Regions from separate parts of the Agrobacterium sp. O3.4 genome, predicted to be linked through region 3. Evidence: predicted binding sites of a transcription regulator. Region 3 holds the regulator's gene; each other region holds the start of a gene.
What was found. The regulator PhoB, encoded in region 3, activates phosphate uptake and scavenging genes when phosphate is short. The targets are predictions, from matches to a motif close to TGTCATNNANCTGTCAT.

Region 1: a site for PhoB is predicted at 714-730, ahead of M0412_RS12150 (DUF1045 domain-containing protein). Genes of this name have one in related genera too.
Region 2: a site for PhoB is predicted at 1,392-1,408, ahead of phnF (phosphonate metabolism transcriptional regulator PhnF). Genes of this name have one in related genera too.

The regions. Positions count from the first base shown of each region.
Region 1 covers NZ_JALPZP010000001.1:2,486,723-2,488,974, forward strand. Annotated here, with positions in the region: gene phnE (phosphonate ABC transporter, permease protein PhnE) at 1-533, shown strand, start outside; gene M0412_RS12150 (DUF1045 domain-containing protein) at 823-1,521, shown strand; gene M0412_RS12155 (alpha-D-ribose 1-methylphosphonate 5-triphosphate diphosphatase) at 1,518-2,252, shown strand, end outside.
Region 2 covers NZ_JALPZP010000006.1:110,799-113,050, forward strand. Annotated here, with positions in the region: gene M0412_RS22000 (transglutaminase-like cysteine peptidase) at 1-381, shown strand, start outside; gene M0412_RS22005 (hypothetical protein) at 413-637, opposite strand; gene phnF (phosphonate metabolism transcriptional regulator PhnF) at 655-1,377, opposite strand; gene M0412_RS22015 (HAD family hydrolase) at 1,484-2,203, shown strand; gene M0412_RS22020 (pyridoxal 5'-phosphate synthase) at 2,200-2,252, shown strand, end outside.
Region 3 covers NZ_JALPZP010000001.1:2,239,068-2,241,319, forward strand. Annotated here, with positions in the region: gene M0412_RS10900 (GcrA family cell cycle regulator) at 1-268, shown strand, start outside; gene phoB (phosphate regulon transcriptional regulator PhoB) at 569-1,252, opposite strand; gene phoU (phosphate signaling complex protein PhoU) at 1,283-2,008, opposite strand; gene pstB (phosphate ABC transporter ATP-binding protein PstB) at 2,107-2,252, opposite strand, start outside.

The DNA.
Region 1 (2,252 bases), 250 kb from region 3:
TCGCCTTCATCGCCGCCCGCAACATCACCGCCAACAGGGCTGCCAACTGGGGCATGAAGCGTCTGTTTGACTTCCTGCGTTCGATCGACATGCTGATCTGGGCGCTGTTCTTCACCCGCAGTTTCGGTCCCGGACCGATCCCCGGCATTGCCGCGATCTTCTTCACCGATACCGGAGCGCTCGGCAAGGTCTATGCCGAGGCGCTGGAGAATGTCGATGACAAGCAGCGCGAGGGCGTCAAATCGGTCGGTGCTTCCGCGATTGCCGTCAATCGTTTCGGCGTGCTTCCGCAGGTGCTGCCGGTCTTCATTTCCCAGTCGCTCTATTTCTGGGAAAGCAATACTCGCTCCGCCACGATCATCGGTGCTGTGGGTGCGGGCGGTATCGGCCTGAAGCTGCTGGAAGCGATGGGCACCAACGCCGACTGGGACAAGGTTGCCTATATGGTCCTGCTTATCCTCTTCGTTGTTTTCCTGTTCGACCATATCTCCAATTCGCTGCGTTCGCGTCTGATTGGAAAAACGCAGCACTAGGCCATGAAAGATAAGGGCGGGATGTATGCGAAGGCCGTAGCAGCTTCCCTATCCCGCCCTGCTAAAACCACGGGTCCAAAGACGGATTTTTATCCCTGACGCATTCGTCCTGATGTCCGGGCGCCCCCCAAGGGGCATTCCGGGGCTTAACCGCATTTCGAATGTGCTTTTTTCCATCTGCATCATCATTCTGTCACGGAAAGCGATTACCTCGCACTCCTGACCTTGCGGGAAGCGGGCGAGTCACGCCAAATAGCTTCTCATCCCTGGTTTTCCATGACACTGAAGAGTGCTTGCCGTGCGCTACGCCATCTATTTTTCTCCGGCTAAAGATCATCCGCTGACTGAAGCAGCGTCGCGCTGGCTTGGGCGCAATGCATTTTCCGGTACGCTGCATGATGACCATGACGCCTATGCGGACATGACGGAAGAACCCCGCCGTTACGGTTTCCACGCGACCCTGAAGGCTCCCTTCGAGCTTGCCGAAAAATACAGCGAGGCCGAGCTTCTTGCCGCTGTCGAAGGTTTTGCCGCAAGCCAGCCGGCCTTCGATATTCCGCGTGTCGTCGTTGGCGCGCTCGGGCCGTTTTTCGCGCTGGTTCCGGACCGGACCTACCAGCCGCTGCAGGATTTTGCCGCCGAGATCGTCGACCATTTTGACCGGTTTCGCGCGCCTCTGTCGGAGACCGATATTGCCCGCCGGCGGCCACAGATGCTGACGGAAAGCCAGCGGCAAAATCTGTCGCTCTGGGGTTATCCGCATGTCATGGACGACTTCCGTTTTCACATGACGCTGACCGGTCGTATCGACGAAGACGACCAGCCCGCCATGCAGGAGGTGCTTTCGGCGCGGTTTGCCGAATTCGTCGACCAGCCTCTCACCATTTCCGGCCTCGCTTTGTTCATCGAAGAAACGCGCGGCGCGCCCTTTACCGTTCATCGCTGGCACCCGCTTGGCCAGCAGCCAAAGAAAGATGCGAACCCATGACCGAGCACGCCCTCTCCAATGCCCGTATCGTTTTGGAAGACGATATCATTCTGGGATCCGTTCTGATCCGCGACGGCAAGATTGCGGATATCACCGAAGGCGCCTCCAAAACCGGAGAAGACCTCGAAGGCGACTTCCTGATCCCGGGTCTGGTGGAACTGCATACCGACCATCTGGAACAGCACTATTCACCGCGCCCCGGCGTGATCTGGGACAAGATCGCCGCCATTCAGGCCCATGATGCACAGGTTGCGTCATCAGGCATCACCACCGTGTTCGATTGCCTGCGGCTCGGCTCGGATGAGGATGGCGGCTTCAAAAAGGGCGAAATGCGGGAAATGGCTGATGCCATCGAAGCGGCAGCGGATCAGAACCGCCTGCGCGCAGATCACCTGCTGCATCTGCGCTGTGAGGTCGCCTCCGCCGATGTGCTGGAACATTTCGAAGATTTCGAAACCGATCCGCGTGTGCGGCTGATTTCGCTGATGGACCACTCCCCGGGCCAGCGCCAGTTCCAGTCGATGGACCAGTACATCTTCTATTACCAGAAGAAGCGCGGGCTGAGCGACGAGGCTTTTGGCGAGTTCGTCCGCCGGCGGCAGGCCGCATCGGCCGAATATTCCGCCAAGCACCGGGATTATCTGGCCGCCACCTGCGCCAAGCGCGGCATCACCGTCGCAAGCCATGACGACGCCACCGAAGCGCATGTGGGCGAAGCCATCGGCCACGGC
Region 2 (2,252 bases), on a different contig from region 3:
TGGGAATATCCCTACAAGGGTGCGGGGGATTGCGACGACCTCGTGCTGGAAAAGCGCAAGCGGCTGATGGATATCGGTCTGCCGGCCTCCAACCTGCTGATCACCGTTGTCCGTGACGAGCGGGGCGATGGTCATGCGGTCCTCACGGTAAGGACGGATCGCGGCGATTTCATTCTCGACAATATGAAGCCGAAAATCCTCCGCTGGGACGAGACGCCCTATAGCTATCTCAAGCGTCAATCCACCGATCATGCCGGTCGCTGGGTGGATATTGATGGCTCCGGTTCGCCGGCCATCGCCGCGCGGGAGGTCGATCGCGGCACCGCCGTGCCCGCAACCACCGCGCGCCGTAACATCATCGATCTGTTCAGGAACCGCTGAACCAGCGGTTTCCGGGAGCCTGCTGCAACACCTAGTCCTGGCGTTTCAGGGCGTCGACTGCGGCTTCTGCGCGTGCTGCCGCCTCCCTTGCTTCGCGCGCAGCATCGGAGGCTGCTTCAGGGTCGGTGGAGGAACCATCATAGCCGCCCATGGCGCGCTCCCCTATGCCGATGTGAAAATCCTTCAGCTGGAAAGCGGCAAATGCCAGGAGGGCGGCCATGCCAATAAAAAGGCAGGTCTTCATGTTCCGTTTCATTCGCGTTTCCCCGATATTCAGTCGGTGATATGCAATTCGATCGCTTGTGACGAGAAGCAGCCGATGAAGCAGGATATCGGGTTGCCGTCCGTCGTCTGGTCTATCGCGGTATAGGCGAGGACCGGCAGGGATTTGGATGATTTGAGGAAATGATGTTCGTGAGGAGCGGGCAGTCTTGCGACGACGATTGTTTTTGCACGGTGATAATCATCCACGCCGAACCGTTTCAGCGTTTCGCTGATCGATCCAAGTTCCTCGAAAATCTCCGGAAAACCGGAAAATCGTGTCGCGCAACAAAAGCGCGTGCCGATGCCGATGGGGTGGCCGTTGGCGTAAGCGCTGATTTCCAGGGCAATCAGCGGCGCTTTTGCACCGAGACCAAGAGCTGTCGCAACGTCTTCCGTCGCCGGTTCAAGCCACCAGCGCAGCAGTTTGCGTTCCGGGCGCGCATTCACGGCTTCAAGATTGCGGTCGAAATGCATGCGGCGGCCAACGACGTAAGGGATCGGCGCTTCGCTGACAAAAGTGCCGCTGCCGTGCAGAATACGCAGCAGGCCTTGTTCTTCCAGTGATGCCAGCGCCCGGCGTGCGGTCATACGGTTGACGTTGAACTCTCGTGCGATGTCCTGGCTGGAGGGAATTTTTTCGCCGGGCTTCAACTGCCCCTGTTCGATCCGCCCGCGCAGTGCGGTGGCGACCTGCCGCCAGAGCGACTGTGTTTCTGATGTTCCGTTGTCCATGCGCGGCGTCCGATTGTCTTGCAGATGTCACATGAATGAGTTTAAAGGTATATACCTCTAAAACGAGGTTTATTCCATCTATAACTCATTCATCCCGGTTGTTCGCATGAATACCAGTATTTCGCGTTATCGCTACATTGTTTGGGATTTTGAGGGCACCCTTGCCGTTCGCAGGGGACGTTATACCGGCGCGCTGGAGGCCGCAGCGGGATTGGCCGATCCCGCCTTCCTCGGCATGGCTGACAATATCCGTCCGTTTTTGTCCGGGGCGTTTCCCTGGCATCGGGCGGAACTCGCACATGCCTTCGTGGAAGATGCGGAAGGGTGGTGGCGCGCCATTCTCACCGCAGCCGAAGCAGCGCTCGTGGCGCTGGGCATGGACAGAAGCATGGCGGCGGAAGTCGCAGAACGCTCGCGTGAGATCTATCTCGATCCCATCGGCTGGGAAGTCGATCCGCAGGCGATGCCCGTGCTGGGGCAATTATCTGATGCCGGCTGGCGTCATGTGATCCTGTCCAATTTTGCGCCAGAACTGCATTCACTGGTGAAAAGCATCGGGCTCTCCGGTTACATGGATCATGTCTTTTCCTCCGGGCAGATCGGCCTTGAGAAGCCCTCGGTCGCGCTTTTTCGTCATGTGGCCGGGGTTCTGGCACCGCATCGTGCTTGCTGGATGATCGGTGACAATCCCCATGCCGACATTGCCGGTGGTCGCGCCGCCGGTCTTTCGACCATCTTGCTGCGACCTGAAGGCCTGGGGCCCGGACTTTCGGTCACTGAGCTTTTCGCCATTCCCGCCATTATTTTAGAGGAGAACAGACCATGACATGTTCCGAGGCCATCGCCCTGTCGATGAAAGACACGCTGCGCCAAAT
Region 3 (2,252 bases):
TTCGAATGCAGCAACCGCTCTTCACGAAGAGATCGATATCGAAACCGCGCAGGTTCTCGATTACGTTCCTTCCAGAAATGTCGTGACGCCGATTTCCCGTCGCCTGACGCTGACGGAACTGACCGAACGCACCTGCAAGTGGCCGGTCGGCGATCCCTTGAAAGACGATTTCCACTTCTGCGGTTGCGAAGCGCTGGAATCCTCACCCTATTGCAAGTTCCATGCGAAGCTCGCCTACCAGCCGGTCAGTGAGCGCCGCAAGGCTTGAGTGTTGCGGCACGCAATCAGCACTCAAAAACTACGGGCCTTCGGGCCCGTTTTTTTATGACAAATTCAGACCGGCTGCGGAAACAATGCGCCGGCGGAATGTTCGGCCTTTTCCTCCATCACCGATGGCGCCTAGCCCACAATCCGCGCACCAACAGACAGGCGATTGTCCATTCAAAAGGTCAAGACACCGTGTTTGGGGAAGGTTCAAAATCAAAAAGGCCCGATACCGCAATGGTGTCGAGCCTTTTGATCTTTATACGTATGTTATGCTGACTGAAGCTGGTCAGTTCAGCTTCGCTCAGGCTTCCATCGAATATCCGGCACCGCGAACGGTGCGGATGACATCCTGCATGTGCGAAAAATTGAGCGCCTTGCGCAGACGTCCGACGTGAACGTCAACGGTGCGCTCATCCACGTAGATATCGTGGCCCCAGACGCCGTCCAGCAACTGCGAGCGAGAGAACACCCGACCCGGAGATGTCATCAGGAATTCCAGCAGGCGGAATTCCGTCGGTCCGAGACGCACTTCGCGGCTCTTGCGGTGAACGCGGTGGGTTTCGCGATCGAGTTCTATATCGCCGCATTTCAGCACCGACGAAAGAACCTCCGGGCGGGCCCGGCGCAGCATAGCCTTGACGCGGGCCATGAGTTCCGGCGTCGAAAACGGCTTGACGACATAATCGTCGGCACCGGTGGCAAGACCGCGTACCCGCTCGCTTTCTTCACCGCGCGCCGTCAGCATGATGATGGGCAGGCGTTCGGTTTCGGGCCGCATTCTCAGGCGCCGGCACAGTTCGATGCCGGAAACACCGGGCAACATCCAGTCCAGGATGAGAAGATCCGGAATACGTTCCTGCAGCCTGATTTCCGCCTCGTCGCCACGGGGTATCGTGTCGACGTCGTATCCCTCAGCCTCGAGATTGTAACGAAGCAGGACGCTCAACGCTTCCTCGTCTTCCACAACTGCAATCTTGGGCACCATATACTAACTCCGCAAGCTTCTGCCTGTCTGTTATTCGGTCACCGAACCGAGTGTGTTGGAACTATCGTCCTTCGGACGCTCGCCCTCCGGCTGGCTGCCAGTGGCCATGTAATAAATTGTCTCAGCGATATTCGTCGCATGATCACCGATACGCTCGATGTTCTTGGCGCAGAACAGAAGATGCGTGCAGGTGGTGATGTTGCGCGGATCTTCCATCATGTAGGTCAGAAGCTCACGGAAGAGCGACGTGTACATGGCGTCGATTTCTTCGTCACGCTCGCGGATGGCATTGGCCTTCTCGGCGGAACGGGTGGAATAGACGTCGAGCACTTCCTTGAGCTGCACCAGCGCCAGTTCCGACAGATGTTCGAGACCGCGGGCGAGCTTGCGCGGCACGCCGGTGCCGGCAACGGCGATAACGCGCTTGGCAGTGTTCTTGCCGAGATCACCGACGCGCTCGAGATCGCCAGCAATACGCAGCGTGCCGATGATTTCGCGAAGATCGGCCGCGACGGGCTGCCGTCTGGCGATGGTGACGATGGCCTTGTCGCCGATCTCCCGCTCGGAATGGTCGAGGATCGCGTCGTCGGAAATGACCTTCTGCGCAAGCGCAGCATCGGAATTGACCAGCGCGCGCACGGCGTCGGCGCACATCTGCTCGGCCAGACCGCCCATTTCGGCGATGCGGCGCGTCAGGAACTTCAATTCGTCGTCATAAGCGGACAGAATATGCGAATGGGTCGTTGTCTGTGTCATGGTCTAATCCTCCGGCTTGGCCTTCATGCACGTGCACACCAGCGGGGCACGGCAAAGGCACCAGTCTTGTTCGGTTTCGATAAAGCGCCGGCCGGAAATCAGCCGAAGCGGCCCATGATGTAATCCTGCGTACGCTGGTCGTCCGGATTGGTGAACATCTTGTCCGTTTCGTTTTCTTCGACAAGATGACCAAGATGGAACATGGCCGTACGCTGGGAAACACGCGCTGCCTGCTGCATGGAGT